DNA from 3 places in the Martelella mangrovi genome. Region 1 is predicted to be linked to each of the others. Evidence: riboswitches for the same ligand, from Rfam matches in the RefSeq annotation. Region 1 holds a riboswitch; each other region holds the start of a gene.
The links. A riboswitch is a leader RNA that binds a small molecule or an ion and turns the genes downstream of it on or off. The one in region 1 is predicted to bind cobalamin.
Positions count from the first base shown of each region.

Region 2: it holds a riboswitch for cobalamin, as region 1 does, so the genes downstream of both, metE (5-methyltetrahydropteroyltriglutamate--homocysteine S-methyltransferase) here and ABID12_RS13520 (epoxyqueuosine reductase QueH) in region 1, are expected to answer to the same signal.
Region 3: it holds a riboswitch for cobalamin, as region 1 does, so the genes downstream of both, ABID12_RS01820 (TonB-dependent receptor domain-containing protein) here and ABID12_RS13520 (epoxyqueuosine reductase QueH) in region 1, are expected to answer to the same signal.

Region 1 is NZ_JBEPLY010000009.1:94,229-99,036, forward strand. It holds gene ABID12_RS13515 (ABC transporter ATP-binding protein) at 1-1,729, shown strand, start outside; cobalamin riboswitch at 1,858-2,059, shown strand; gene ABID12_RS13520 (epoxyqueuosine reductase QueH) at 2,189-2,836, shown strand; gene ABID12_RS13525 (hypothetical protein) at 2,887-3,957, shown strand; gene ABID12_RS13530 (MFS transporter) at 4,038-4,808, opposite strand, start outside.
Region 2 is NZ_JBEPLY010000004.1:215,327-220,134, forward strand. It holds gene ABID12_RS07880 (beta-mannosidase) at 1-1,741, opposite strand, end outside; cobalamin riboswitch at 2,003-2,224, shown strand; gene metE (5-methyltetrahydropteroyltriglutamate--homocysteine S-methyltransferase) at 2,336-4,657, shown strand; gene ABID12_RS07890 (DsbA family protein) at 4,797-4,808, shown strand, end outside.
Region 3 is NZ_JBEPLY010000001.1:382,279-387,086, reverse strand. It holds gene ABID12_RS01825 (ABC transporter substrate-binding protein) at 1-563, opposite strand, end outside; gene ABID12_RS01820 (TonB-dependent receptor domain-containing protein) at 594-2,528, opposite strand; cobalamin riboswitch at 2,697-2,896, opposite strand; gene pncB (nicotinate phosphoribosyltransferase) at 2,986-4,290, opposite strand; gene ABID12_RS01810 (hypothetical protein) at 4,436-4,666, opposite strand; gene ABID12_RS01805 (hypothetical protein) at 4,686-4,808, opposite strand, start outside.

The DNA of each region.
Region 1 (4,808 bases):
TGCGGCGGGCATCGTCTTCCGGTTCCTGCAATCCTTCTCGCTCGGCATCGGCTTTGCCGCCGCCATCCGGCTTGTCAGCGCCATGACGGAGCCGGGTTTTACGCCGTCACAAGCATGGGTGTGGCAGATTACAGGTCTTGCGGCGCTTTCGCTCGCGGGACAGGTCGTCTTCAGTTATCTGTCGTCGGCCAATAGCTGGCTTTCAAGTTTTGCGCTCGGCGGCGAACTCCGGCTCGCCATGCTGGAACGGCTGCAGCAATTGCCGCTTGGCTTTCACTTTTCCCGCAATCGCGGCGACACGGTCACCATGCTGACCTCCGACATGCAGATGGTCGAAAGCTTCATGTCGGACGGTCTGCCGCGCGTGGCCGAAGCCTTCGGCCTGCCGGTCGCAGTGCTTGCCTTCATGGCGTTTCAGGACGGGCCGGTGACGCTTGCCGCCCTCGTTTCCATTGTCCTGTCGATGCCGCTTTATTTCGCCATCAGCCGCTATCTGGCGAAAACCGGGCTTAAACGGCAGGACATGCAGGCCGAGGCTGCCGCCCGGATGATCGAATATGTGCAGGGCATGCCCGTGATCCGCGCCTTCAACCGCGTAAGCCGCGGAACCGAGGATTTCCGCGCCTCTCTGGAAGATTTCCGTGACCTGTCGCTGAAAATGGTGGCGCAGCTTACCCTGCCGCTGGCGCTGTTCGGCATGGTGCTGACGCTCGGCGTGCCGCTGGTCATTTTCGCAGCCGGTTTACGCTTTGCCACCGGCGCAATCGGCATCGAGACGATCATCGTTGCGCTGATGCTGGTCTATGCCATCTACAGCCCGCTTCTGGGGCTGACCGCCCTGATGGAACTCACCCGCCAGGCCGATGCCTCGCTGACCCGCATGGACCGGGTGCTGACGGCAGAACCGCTGCCTGAAACCGCGCTGCCCAGACAGCCGGACGGTTTCGCCATTGCCTTCGAGGATGTCGGCTTCGGCTATGGCAAGGGGCCGGTACTGAAGGATATCGGCTTTTCCGTTCCCGAACGTTCGATGACGGCCATTGTCGGCCCCTCGGGTGCGGGCAAGAGTACAATCCTGAACCTGCTGCCACGCTTCTGGGATGTCAACGAAGGCGCGATCATCATCGGCGGCGTCGATATCCGCGACATGGCACCGAAACGGCTGTCGGAGCTGATCACCGTGGTCTTTCAGGACGTCTACCTGTTTTCCGGGACGATCTTCGACAATATCGCCTTCGGCCGCCCCGACGCCGTGCCCGCCGATATCGAGGCCGCTGCCAAAACCGCGCAGGCCCACGATTTCATCATGGCGCTTCCCGATGGCTACGACACCCGCGTCGGCGAGTGCGGGGCCTCGCTTTCCGGCGGTGAGCGCCAGCGCATCTCGATCGCCCGCGCCATGCTGAAGGATGCCCCGATCGTGCTGCTCGACGAGGCGACGGCGGCCATCGACCCGACCAATGAACGCGCCCTGCAAAAGGCGCTTGCCGCACTGGTGAAAGGCAAGACCCTGATCGTCGTCGCCCACAAGCTCTCCACCGTGCGCGAGGCCGACCAGATCCTCGTCCTCGACAATGGCCGGATCGTCGAGCGCGGCGACCATGACGATCTCATCGAAAACAACGGGCTTTACCGACGGCTGTGGCTTTCCTGGACAAAGGCCGCGCATTGGCGGATTGGCGGACATCAGACCATGCCTGACGATCCAGAGGCGAAAAACACGCTTTGAAGGTCGATGGATAAGAGGTTATTTTCCTGTGAAATCAATAATTTACTTCCTGTCATAGCGCGGCGCACATCGCTGACCGCTACAGCGCAAACCTTCCGTTTTGCTATTGACATCGCGGCGGTGATGATATTGGTCAAACCCGTTCAGGTGCCGGAGGAAGCTTCGGTTAAAAGGGAATCCGGTTCATGGCCTCGCCAAATCCGGAACTGCCCCCGCAACTGTAGGCGGAGAGTTTACCCGGAATACCACTGGTGCAGAGACGTGCATCGGGAAGGCCGGGATAAATGATGACCCGCAAGTCAGGAAACCTGCCTGAAGATATTCACCTGTTCTGACCGCGGGCGGCGTGTCGGGAGCGGTTTTCCGTGAAGGTGTTTTCGTCGCACCGCGCTTGAACGGCGCGGTGTCTGTCTGCATCTGTCCGGAGGCTTGTCGCATCCGGAGGGAAGGTGATTTGCCATGACGGATCTGCAAAGGCCCGAACTGACACCCCCCGGCGGAAACAGGAAAGTTCTGCTGCATTCCTGCTGCGCCCCCTGTTCGGGCGAGGTCATGGAGGCCATGCTTGCCTCCGGCATCGACTACACGATCTTCTTCTACAATCCCAACATCCACCCGCAGAAGGAATATCTGCTGCGCAAGGACGAGAATGTCCGTTTCGCCGAAAAGCACGGCGTCGCGTTCATCGACGTCGATTATGACAAGGACAACTGGTTTGCGCGCGCCAAGGGCATGGAATGGGAGCCCGAACGAGGCATCCGCTGCACCATGTGCTTCGACATGCGTTTCGAACGCACCGCGCTTTACGCCCATGAAAACGGCTTTCCGGTGATGACGTCGTCGCTCGGCATATCGCGCTGGAAGAACATGGCGCAGATCAATGATTGTGGCCATCGCGCCGCCGCGCCCTATGCGGGGCTGAGCTACTGGGATTTCAACTGGCGCAAGGGCGGCGGCGCCAACCGCATGATCGAGATCAGCAAGCGCGAGGCATTCTACCAGCAGGAATATTGCGGCTGCGTCTATTCGCTGCGCGACACCAATATGCACCGCCGCAAGCAGGGGCGTGAGCCCATCGAACTGGGCAAGCTCTATTACAGCGAATAACCCCGCTGCGCCCGCAAAAATCGCTTCATTGTCAAACGAAAGGACCCAATATGTGCCAGATATGCCAGAATGTGATGTTTTCCGGCGGCATCCCCGGTGAAGGCGTCGAGGACGTCTTCGAATCGCTGGCCAGAACGGTTGGCGCCCGCGCCGCCTTCTGGCCGGATGGCGAGACCAACCCGGAACGGCGCGGCTGGATCGGCGCGGTTAACAACATGGTGCTGGCGACGGCGCCCTGCTTCGAGGAAATCCCTTCGCCGCTGACGCTGCCCAAAGACCACCCCTACCACATGTTCAAGACGCTGAAGATCAAGGATGGCGCGACTGTCGACCTGCGCGGTCAGTTGCCCTACGCCAAGGATGCGATTGCCTCCTACAGGATCTTCAAGCAGATGCAGTCTGAAGGCCGCATTCCCGAGGAAGTCCGTTTCCAGTGCTCGGTCCCGGGCGCCCATGACGTGATCTCGATCACCTTCCCCGATGTTTCGACCTGGCCCGTGCTGTTCAAAGCCTGGCAGGAAGCGCTACAGGAAGAATACCGCCGGATTCTCGAAGTCATCCCGGCAGAAGAGCTGTGCATCCAGGTCGACTACTGCACCGAGATGATCCACATCGGCGGCACCTGGGCACAGAAGTTCGACTGGATTCCCGAAGAACCGAAGGACACGCTGTTCGCCCGTTACACATCGCCCGAATACATCAACGGTCATATCGAGGGCCTGCCGGAGGCCGTCACCATCGGCTTTCACGTCTGCTGCGGCACCTCGCCGTCCTATCCGGTGCAGCCGCTCGATGACATCGGCCTGCCGGTCGACCTGTCGAATGCCATCCAGAAGGCCGCCGGTGGCCGTATCTGCTATTTCCACCTGCCGGCCATGGCGGACTCGGGCGAAGCCTATTTCGCGCCGCTTTCACGGCTGGAAACAGGCGATGCAACGATCTATCTCGGCCTTGAATGCAATGACGGCCTCGAGGGCATGGAACGGCGCATGAACGCCGCGCACAAATTCCTGCCGAAATTCGGCGTTGCCCATTATTGCGGGTATTTCTGGAACAAGGCGATCATGCCGGACCTGCTGAAAACCCTTGCCGAAGGCGCTGACAAGCAAGCGGCTGCCTGAGACCATCAGACAATGCCCGGCAGCATCCTCTGCCGGGCATTTTTGCGGACATACCATCCCTGTCATCCAGCCGTGCTGCCTCATACCCGCCGGGGAAAACCGTGCCCGCGGGCCCGCAGGATCAGCAACAGGGACAAGACGATCAGGACAAGCAGAACCGGCGGAAAGCTGGTCACGCCGAATGCATCGAGCATCAGCCCGCCAGCCAGCCCGCCACCGGCAATCGCCATGTTCCACACCGTCACCAGCATCGACTGCGCAATATCGGCCACCGGGCCCGCGGCACGGGCGCCTGCCGTCTGAAACAGGGTCGCGCAGCCGCCGAACGCCAGCCCCCAGAAGGCGCACGCCACATAGACCACGCCCGGTACCGCACCGCCAAGCCAGAGCATTACCGCGGCAAGGGCGAAAAGCCCCGTACTGAAAAGGGTCAGCGCCCGCAGGTGACGATCGATCAATACACCGACGATCCAGATACTGAACAGCGAGGCGATGCCGAAGACGAGAAGCACCGTATCGGTGCGTGCGGTCATGCCAGCCTGACCCAGGAACGGAGCGATATAGGTGTAGAGGATGTTGTGGGCGAGCACGAAGGTCAGCACCACCAGAAGCACGGAGCCAATGCCGGGCCGTTTCAGAACGGAAACCGGGTTGCTGCGTTTTCCCGCAGGCTGGCCCGGAAAATCCGGCACCTTTGCAAGAACCAAAAAGACAAGCAGCACGGTCAGCCCGCTCATCAGCGCAAAACAGCTGCGCCAGCCGATCTGCGCGCCGAGGAAGGTTCCCGCGGGCACGCCGAGTGAAAGCGCCAGCGGCGTGCCTGCCATGGCCACGGCAATTGCGCGGCCCTT
Region 2 (4,808 bases), on a different contig from region 1:
CCAGCCCCTGCCCGAGCTGGCTGAGGTAAACCATATCCTCGAAACTGTCGGGAAAGCGGAAATAGCGGGCAATGGTTTCGACAATCCGGCTATTGCCACCCTCATTGCGCTGATGAACATCCAGAACGGCGGAGGAGACATTCCGGTCTTCCTCATCGGTGAAGCTCCTGATCACCCGCATGGACGGGAAGGACTGGAAACCGAATTCCGAGCAGAAGCGCGGCCTGACGGTGCGGTAGTGCTCGAAATCCTTCGCCGAGTGCCAGACATCCCAGAAATGCATGTCGCCGGACGTGTCCACATGCCAGCCGTCGCCGAAATCGAGACGACCGACGGAGGGCGATGAGGGACGGAACGGCAGACCGACATCCTCATCCTCCACCGCTTCTTCCAGCGCATGGTTCAACCGATCATAGATCGCCAGATAACGGTCGCGGTTCTCAAGGCTCTCCTTGTACCAGGTCAGGGCGCCGACCAGTTCGTTGTCGCCGCACCACAATGCCATTGCCGCAAAACGCGAAAGCCTGCGCAATTGCTGGCGCGCTTCCTTGCGCACCAGATCGAGCCAGTGCCGCTCATGAGCGGGGTAAAGATTGCAGGCGAACATAAAATCGTGCCAGATCATCAGGCCGAGTTCGTCGCACAGTTCATAGAACCAGTCGGCTTCATACTGCCCGCCGCCCCAGATGCGGATCATGTTCATATTGGCGTCGACAGCCGACTGCAGAAGGTCGCGCACCTGTTCGGGTGTAGCGCGTTCGGGCAGCGCGTCGCCGGGGATCCAGTTGGCGCCCTTCATGAAGATCTCGCGGTCGTTGACCTTGAACGCAAAGCGGTTGCCGATCTCGTCTTCGTCGGTCAGCAACGCGACATCTCTAAGGCCAATGCGGAAATCCCGTGTCTGGCCGCCAAGCGAAACGGACAGGTCATAAAATGCCTGCTCGCCATGACCGGCCGGCCACCACAGGCGCGGGCTTTCCACCCGGGCCGTCACGGTCACACGATTTTCACCGGGAAAGGCATGAAGCGTCGCAGTTGCCCGGTGGCCATCGATTTCCACGATGGCGTCTTCGACCGCCGGCGCGAAGGCAAAGGCGTGGAGCGTCACATCCAGTTCCACGGCGCCATCTTCGTGACGCTGACGGATGGCCACATCATCGAGACGGATCGATCCGGTGCGCACAAGCGCGATATCGCCGTAAAAACCGAGCGGGCACAGCGCGATCCCCCAGTCCCAGCCGCCATGGCACTGCGTCTTGCGCAGGAAATTCAGGTGACCGATGCGGCTATTGGTCGAAAACGGCATCGGGAAATCGGAGATTTCCGCCCTTTTTGCAGCTTCCAGGGAATTGGACAGGAATGTCACTTCGATGAGGTTTTCGCCTTCGCGCAAAAAGCCGGTGATGTCGAAGTCATAGCGCAGGAACTGGCTCTCGCAGTGCCCGACCGGTTTGCCGTTGATACGCACTTCGGCGAGGCAATCGACGCTTTCGAAACGCAACGTGAAGTGCCCGTTGTCCATGCTTTCCAGATTGAACGACCGTTTTGCGGTCCAGACCGAACGGTGCACCCAGTCCGTCAGGGTTTCATTGTCACGCCAGTAGGGATCTTCGATCTTGCCTGCGGCAAGCAGGGCGGAATGAACATCGCCCGGAACGTTCAGTTCGACTGCGACGTCTGCGTCGTCGCACGTCGCCGTCCAGCCGTCGTTGAGAATGATCGTTTCTGCGACATTTGCCATGATGTTCCGTCTTCCCTGTTGCTCTCGGTCGCCCCACGCGGAGAATTGCGCACAAACCGACCGTCTTCCCGCTCGCCTTTTAGCCTTTTTCAGGCATCGTGCGAAACGCCTAACCGGCAATATGCGTGAACTTTTCGCCAGAGTTTTGCGCAATCGGCGACCGACCACAGAGACCAAAGTCCCAAAAGACACTCGTAATGACATAACGAATTAATTATATAAATATATCTTTATATCAATTGACAATCGATACCGGTCGGATAACACTGCATCCGCTCTGGTTCGCTGTGATGGGTTGATGCCCATCCCCGCGCCAAGAGGGAATCCGGTGCGCTGTGCGACATCATTGTCAGCGGCAATTCCGGAGCTGCCCCCGCAACTGTAAGCGGAGAGTGCCTTTCCACATCGTCACTGGGCAACCGGGAAGACGGAAAGGCGCGCCGACCCGCAAGCCAGGAGACCTGCCAGAGCCTTGTAACTGTCCACGGGCGGGGTGTCCCGGTGGTGCTGCGAAACCGGCGTGGGAGGTCACTCCCGCGGTGTTTTCTCATGCTTTCCGCCAACCCATGCCCCCAACTTTGTCTGGGGTATGAAATGCCAAATACGAAACCTGCCGTCGCAAGCCTCGGCTTTCCGCGCATCGGCGCACGACGTGAACTGAAATTCGCGCTGGAATCCTGCTGGTCCGGCAAATCCGGCGCTGCCGAACTTCTCGATACGGCCGAACATCTGCGCCGCAAGAACTGGCGCCTGCAACAAGAAAAAGGGATCGATGTGATCCCGTCGAATGATTTCTCGCTCTACGACCATGTGCTCGACACCGCGGTCATGGTCGGCGCAATTCCGCAGGAATATGGCTGGACCGGCGGTGACGTCTCGCTTGAAACCTATTTTGCCATGGCGCGCGGCGCACAGACGAGCGCTGACGATGCCGGTTGCGGCCATGCCGGACACGGGCGCGACGTGCGCGCGCTGGAAATGACCAAGTGGTTTGACACCAACTACCACTATCTCGTGCCCGAACTGACGGAATATCAGACCTTTGCACTGTCCTCGACCAAGCCGGTCGATCACTACCTTGAAGCCAGGGCGCTGGGCATCGAAACGCGTCCGGTCATTCTCGGCCCCGTCACCTTCCTGAAACTCGCCAAGGCGCGGGGATCCGATTTCGAACCGGTCACGCTGCTGCCGCGTCTTCTGCCGGTCTATACCGAGCTGCTCATCAGGCTCCATGAAGCAGGCGCAGAATGGGTGCAGATCGACGAACCCGCGTTGGTGCTCGACCTGACGGACGATGAACGTGCAGCTTTCGAAAACGCCTATGACGTCCTCACCAAGGCCGTACCGGCGCTGAAGCTCATGCTCGCCAGCTATTTCGGCGACCTCGGCGACAATGCGCAGACGGCACTGAACCTGCCCGTTGCCGGTCTGCATTTCGATCTCAAACGCGCGCCTGATGCGCTGGATGGCATTCTCGCAAAGGCCGCGCCCGAACAGGTGCTTTCGCTTGGCGTCATCGACGGACGCAACATCTGGCGGGCAGACCTTCCCGCACTTCTCGAGCGGCTGCGTCCGGTGATCGAGGCGCGCGGCGCGGACAAGGTTCAGATCGCACCGTCCTGCTCGCTTCTCCATGTGCCGATCGATGTCGCGCTGGAAACCGAACTCGATCCGGAACTGAAAAGCTGGCTGTCCTTCGCGGTCCAGAAGCTCGAAGAGCTTTCCGCCCTGGCCCGCGGGCTTGGCGGCGAAGCGATTGACGAGGCGCTTGCGGCTGCCGGCAACGCCCTTGCCGCGCGCAGCCGTTCGCCGCGCGTCCACAATGATGCGGTTGCCGCCCGGCTTGCCGCCGTCAGCGAAAACGACCGCAAGCGCAAAAGCCGCTTTTCCGACCGCATTGCCCTTCAGCGCATGAAGCTTGGATTGCCGCTGTTTCCGACGACGACAATCGGTTCCTTCCCGCAGACCAGCGAAGTCCGCAAATCCCGCGCAGCCTTCAATCGCGGCGATCTCGACCGGGCGGCCTATGACGGCTTTCTTCAGACCGAGACGGAAAAGGCGATCCGCTTTCAGGAAGACATCGGCCTCGACGTGCTGGTTCATGGCGAATTCGAGCGCAATGACATGGTCCAGTATTTCGGCGAAAAACTCTCCGGCTTCGCCTTCACCAAGCATGGCTGGGTGCAGAGCTACGGCTCACGCTATGTCCGCCCGCCGGTGATCTTCGGCGACGTTTCCCGGCCCGCGCCGATGACGGTCGACTGGTGGCGGTTTGCGCAGTCGAAGACCGAAAAACCGGTCAAGGGCATGCTGACCGGTCCGGTCACCATCCTCAACTGGTCGTTCGTGCGCGACGATATCCCCCGTTCGCAGACCTGCGCCCAGATCGCGCTTGCCATCCGTGACGAGGTTGTCGATCTGGAAACCGCAGGCGCTGCCATTATCCAGATTGACGAAGCCGCCCTGCGCGAAGGCCTGCCGCTGCGCAAATCGGAGTGGAAGACCTATCTCGACTGGGCAATCGACGCCTTCAGGCTTTCGTCCTCGGGGGTTGCGGATGAAACCCAGATCCACACCCATATGTGCTATTCGGAGTTCAACGACATCATCGATGCGATTGCAGCGATGGATACGGATGTGATTTCCATCGAGACCTCGCGCTCGAAGATGGAACTGCTCGATGTCTTCACCGCCTTCGACTATCCAAGCGAAATCGGGCCCGGTGTTTATGACATCCACTCGCCCCGCATTCCAGCAACAGGCGAGATGACCGAGCTGCTGTCGCTCGCCCGCAAGCGGCTTGATGACCGCCAGATCTGGATCAACCCCGATTGCGGCCTGAAGACGCGCGGCTGGGCCGAGGTCAAACCGGCGCTGGTCAATATGGTCGAAGCCGCAAAAGCCCTGCGCGGCTGAACGGCCTTGCAAAACGCCCCGGCCCTTTTGGGGCCGGCGGCACGCTCGCGTTTGAGGAGGGCGCGCTCGCGCAAAATTGATGGGTGGCAGGATGGCGCCGTCCCCTATACTAAGCCGGATCAGAATCAAGGAGACCGGCATGACGGACCGC
Region 3 (4,808 bases), on a different contig from region 1:
GCAACGATATCGCCGGCAAGCGTGCCCTCGCCCGAGGTGTAGCCATTGGCATAGTAAAGCGCTGCGGTCTTGCCGCTTGCCGGCTGTTCCAGCAGGGCCGCGCGCATTTCATCCATGTCCGCGACAATCCGTTCGGCCGCCGCCTCACGCCCCAGAAGATGACCCATGCGCAGAAGATTGTCGCGCACATCCTCAAGCGAGGCCTCCGGCGCGAATTCGGCAACGGGGACACCGAGCCGTTTCAGAAGGTTGACCGTCTCGCGGGTGGTATAGCTGCCGGCGAGCACCAGATCCGGTTTCAGAAGGAACACTTCCTCCGCCTGCCCGTGATTGAGCGGATAGGCCGCGGCCTCTTCCGCCATGGCGGAGACGGCCGGATCGACGGCAAGAGCCGATATGGAAATGAGCTGCCCCTCGCCCGCAAGCGCCATCGCCATCTGATCGGTGCACAGATTGATCGAGACCACACGGGCCGGTGCGTCTCCTTCATCGAGTGCAAGAGCCGAAGGAACAGCAGAAAACAGGCAAAGAAGGCCGGCGCAGACGGCTTTGACAGACAGCATTGTTCGAGCCGACCGCGCCGACCGCATCATCTAGAACGTCCTTTGGTAGGAAAGCGTCACCGTGGTGCCGGGCGCATTATAGCCGTAGGCGGTCTCATAGTCTTCATCGAACAGGTTCTCCACCGCGAACTTGACGCGGGCGGCCTGATCGATGTCGTAGAGCGCCGAGACATTGACCAGCGTATAATCGCCAAGCTGGGGATTAAAGCTTGCCGTATTGGTCCAGCGGCTGCCGACATATTCGATATCGGCATTGAGATTGAGCGCCTCGGTTGCCTGCCAGCTTGCGGCTGCCGTCAACTTCAGACGGTTCTGATTGGCGATATACTGGTCACTGGTTTCATTTTCGGGCAAACGATATTCGAAGCCGAAATCAAGACCGAGACGATCATCCATGAGCGCTTGCGACCAGACCGCCCGCACACCGGAAATCTTCGCCTTGTCGATATTTTCCATCGTGCCGATATACGACGGCGGCGCGGACACATAGGCGATCATGTCGTCGATATGGTTCTCATAATAGACGAGGTCGATGACCGTGCCGTTGCCCGAATCCCAATTGATGCCTGCTTCCCAGTTCTTCGAGGTTTCCGCGTCGAGATCCGGATTGCCCATATAGGAACCGTCATAGGCCCAGTAGAGATCGTTGAAGGTGGGGGCATTGAAGCCCGTGGAAAACGAGGCGCGCGCCGTCAGGCCGGGGACGAGTTCATAGCCAACCCCGGCATTATAAGTAAGCGCGCCGCCGAACTGCTCGTCGGCATCGTAGCGCAGGCCGGCATTCAGCGTCAGCGCCTCGTATTCAAGACCGTACTGGCCATAAAACGCGCCGACATTGCGGCTGGTCTCGGTGTAATCGACGGAACTGTCCACCGTCTCGCGATAGGCCTCGCCACCGAGGGTGAAGGTATTGAGCGCTCCGCCGGTGAACACTTCCTTCGTGGTGGAGGCGGAAAGACCAAACCGGTTGGTGTCGTAATGCGTGTCGGCTTCCGGATGGCCATCGCGGAAATTCTTCTGGTAGTCGAAGGCCGAGTAGATTTCGAAGACCGACGACCAGTCGTCGGAATGATCCACTTCGGCACCGAGCTTGAAGGCCGAATTGGTCTGGATCGACTGATTGGCGCCGTAGACCGTGTCTCCGGTCACCCAGTCGGCATAGGGCGCGCTGTCGAAATGCGGGTTGGAGCGGGCATAAAAGCCTTCCGAATAGAGCCGGCCCCAGGTGAAGTCCTTGCCGATCGAATAGTTGAGCGAGCCCTGCAGGAAACCATCGCGCCCGGCTTCATGAACCGAATTGGCCGGCGTGGTGAAATCATAACCCTCGGTCCCGATCAGGGAGAGGCCGAGATTGAAATCGACGCCGTTGTCGGTGATCCCGCGCGTGGCGATCGTGCCGAAGCCGCCCCAGGGCCAGGTCACACCGGTTTCGACCGTGGTGCAGATCGCCGCACCGTTCGCACAGGCCGATCCGTCCCTGGTAATGATGTTGATGACACCGCCGATCGCATCCGCGCCCCACTGGGCGGAGTGCGCGCCTTCGGCGATTTCAACCCGTTCGATGGCCGACAGCGGTATATTGGAAAGATAGGCCGAGCCCGCCGTGGCGGAGGCCACCCGCATGCCGTCGACAAGCACCAGCGTCTGCGATGCGCTTGCCCCCCTCAACGTCACCGAGGCCTGCGCGCCCTGCCCGCCATTGGTGGTGATGTTGACGCCCGGATATTTCCGCAGAAGCGACGGCAGGTCGGGCGCTGCGGATTTTGCGATATCTTCCTCATCGATCACCGTCACGGTGGAGGTTGATTGCGTGATCGTTGAAGGACGGCGCAAAGGCGTGGTCACATAGACCGGTTCAAGCTCGGTCACGACATCGTCGAAAGGCGCGGCGTCCTGCGCCAGCACCTGCTGTGCCGGTATCAGGGCCAAAAGCGCGGCAGAGGCCGCAAGCAGAGATTTGTTCATTCCATGTCCCCAAGGCGGTCGGCGTGACGCCGGCCGAAAAAGCCCGTCGGGGACAACTGCTTTTGACGCGGAAACACCCGGTCGCGATCCTGTCCCGTCGGCGGCAACATCGTTTCGAAATGTCACCGCGACGGCAGACCGCGCCAAAACAAGAACCCCGTGTTCCGGCAAGGGTGACGGGATCGGGCAGGTCTCCTGGCTTCCGCGTCATCGCCATTGTTTCCGTCTTCCCGGATCAATCCAGTGACGTCATGGAAACGGCTCTGCGGCTACAGTTGCGGGGGCAGCCACGGCCTGAGGCAAGCGCCCTGTCCCGTGTTCCCTTTTCATCCGTTCTTGCGAACGGAACCTGATCCGCGCGCAATCTATGCGGCGCGCATCCGCAGTGTCAACGCAGCCAACCCCGTGATTTGTACGAACAAATCCGGGTATTGCTTTTCGGCCACAGGTTGGGCTTTCACACCAGCACAGGCTGGTCGAACATGTCTTCGGAGCCGAAGAATTTCAGGTAGCGTTCGACTTCCTTCGGGTCGCCGGTCGCCTTTTGCGGATTGTCGGAAAGCTTGACGGCCGGGCGGCCATTGGCATCCGTCACCTTGCAGACGACGGAAATCGGCTTCAGCCCGCCGACGCGGTGCGGCGCGCAGCCGATGAAGTCGTTGGTGAGGTTGGTGCCCCAGCCGAAGCTCATGCGCACACGGCCCTGAAAATGCTTGTAGGCCTCGATGATCGCGTCCACGTCCAGACCGTCGGAAAAGATCAGGATTTTCTCGCGCGGATCGCGGCCCATCTTCTTCCACCAGTCGATGATCTTCTCGCCGCCTTCGATTGGCGGGGCGCTGTCGGGGCGGAAGCCGGTCCAGTCGGCAACCCATTCGGGCGCATTGCGCAAAAACGCCGTGGTGCCATAGGCATCGGGCAGTGCGATCAGCAGGTTGCCGCCGTAAAGCTTGTTCCAGTCCTGCATCACCTTGTAGGGCGCTGCGGCCAGTTGCTCGTCGGTTTCGGCAAGAGCGGCTGCGACCATCGGCAGTTCATGGGCATTGGTGCCGACGGCTTCCAGATCGGTATCCATGGCCAGAAGCACGTTGGAGGTGCCGGTAAAGGCCGGGCCAATGCCTTCCTTCAGCGCTTCCACGCACCAGCGCTGCCACAGGAAGGAATGGCGCCGCCGTGTGCCGAAATCGGAGATTTTCAGGCCGTCGAGAGCCGCCAGCCGCTCGACCTTGGCCCACATCTTGGCCTTGGCACGGGCATAGGTGACATCGACGGTGAACAGCCCGAGATCCTTCAGGGCCGAGCGGGAGCGCAGCTCGTTGATGATGCAAAGTGCTGGAATCTCCCACATCGTGGTTTCCATCCAGCGGCCGTGAAAATCGAGCTGATACTGGCCGTCGCGTTTGGTGAGTTCATATTCCGGCAGGCGGAAATTGGCGAGCCAGGTCAGGAATTCCGGCTCGAAGATCTGCGAACGGCCGTAAAACGAGTTACCGGCCAGCCAGATCATTTCCTTCTTGGTCAACCTGATCTCGCGCGCGTGGTCGAGCTGGTCGCGCAACTCGCCCTCGTCGATCTCGTCGGCTAGGCGCACCGAGGTCGTGCGGTTGATCACCGAGAATGTCGCATTGACGTCCGGATAGAGTTTCCAGATCATCTGCAGCATCAGAAGTTTGTAGAAATCCGTATCCAGCAGGCTGCGGATGATCGGGTCGAGCTTCCAGCTATGGTCGTAGACCCGTGTTGCTATATCGGTCTTCGGCATCGCCGTTCGCTCCTCGGCTTTTCAGGCGCCGTTGCGGCGGAAAAATAGCGCGAAGGGCCGCCATGCCGCCCTTCCGGGCCCATGACTTAGCTGCAAAGACGGCACAAAGTCCAGAGCGGACGCGTCGTTTTGCTCGATGTGAGCTTTACTGAGCCGGCGCGGCCTCGCTCGCGTCCTCGTTGACGGTCTCGCCCGCGGGTTCGCCGCCCTGCGGGGCAAACAGTTCCACCGCGCCCCAAGCCACAAAGGCCAGAACAAGGCCCACTGCCAGAATGATCAGCACCGGTCGGCCACGCTCGGAATGCCGCGCCTCCGTCGGGGTCACGTCAACCTCGGCATCCTCGGGGCGGTGGCCTGTCGTCTTCTTTTCTACCATGTCGTCCTCCCGGATCGCCCTAGCTCGCGCCGGGCGCGCCGAACAGCCAAGAAGCGCCACCCCAGATCAGCACCACGGCAACCATGATGGCGATGATGATCATGATCACGGTCTGCCCGCGATTGAGATGCCGTTTTTCGGT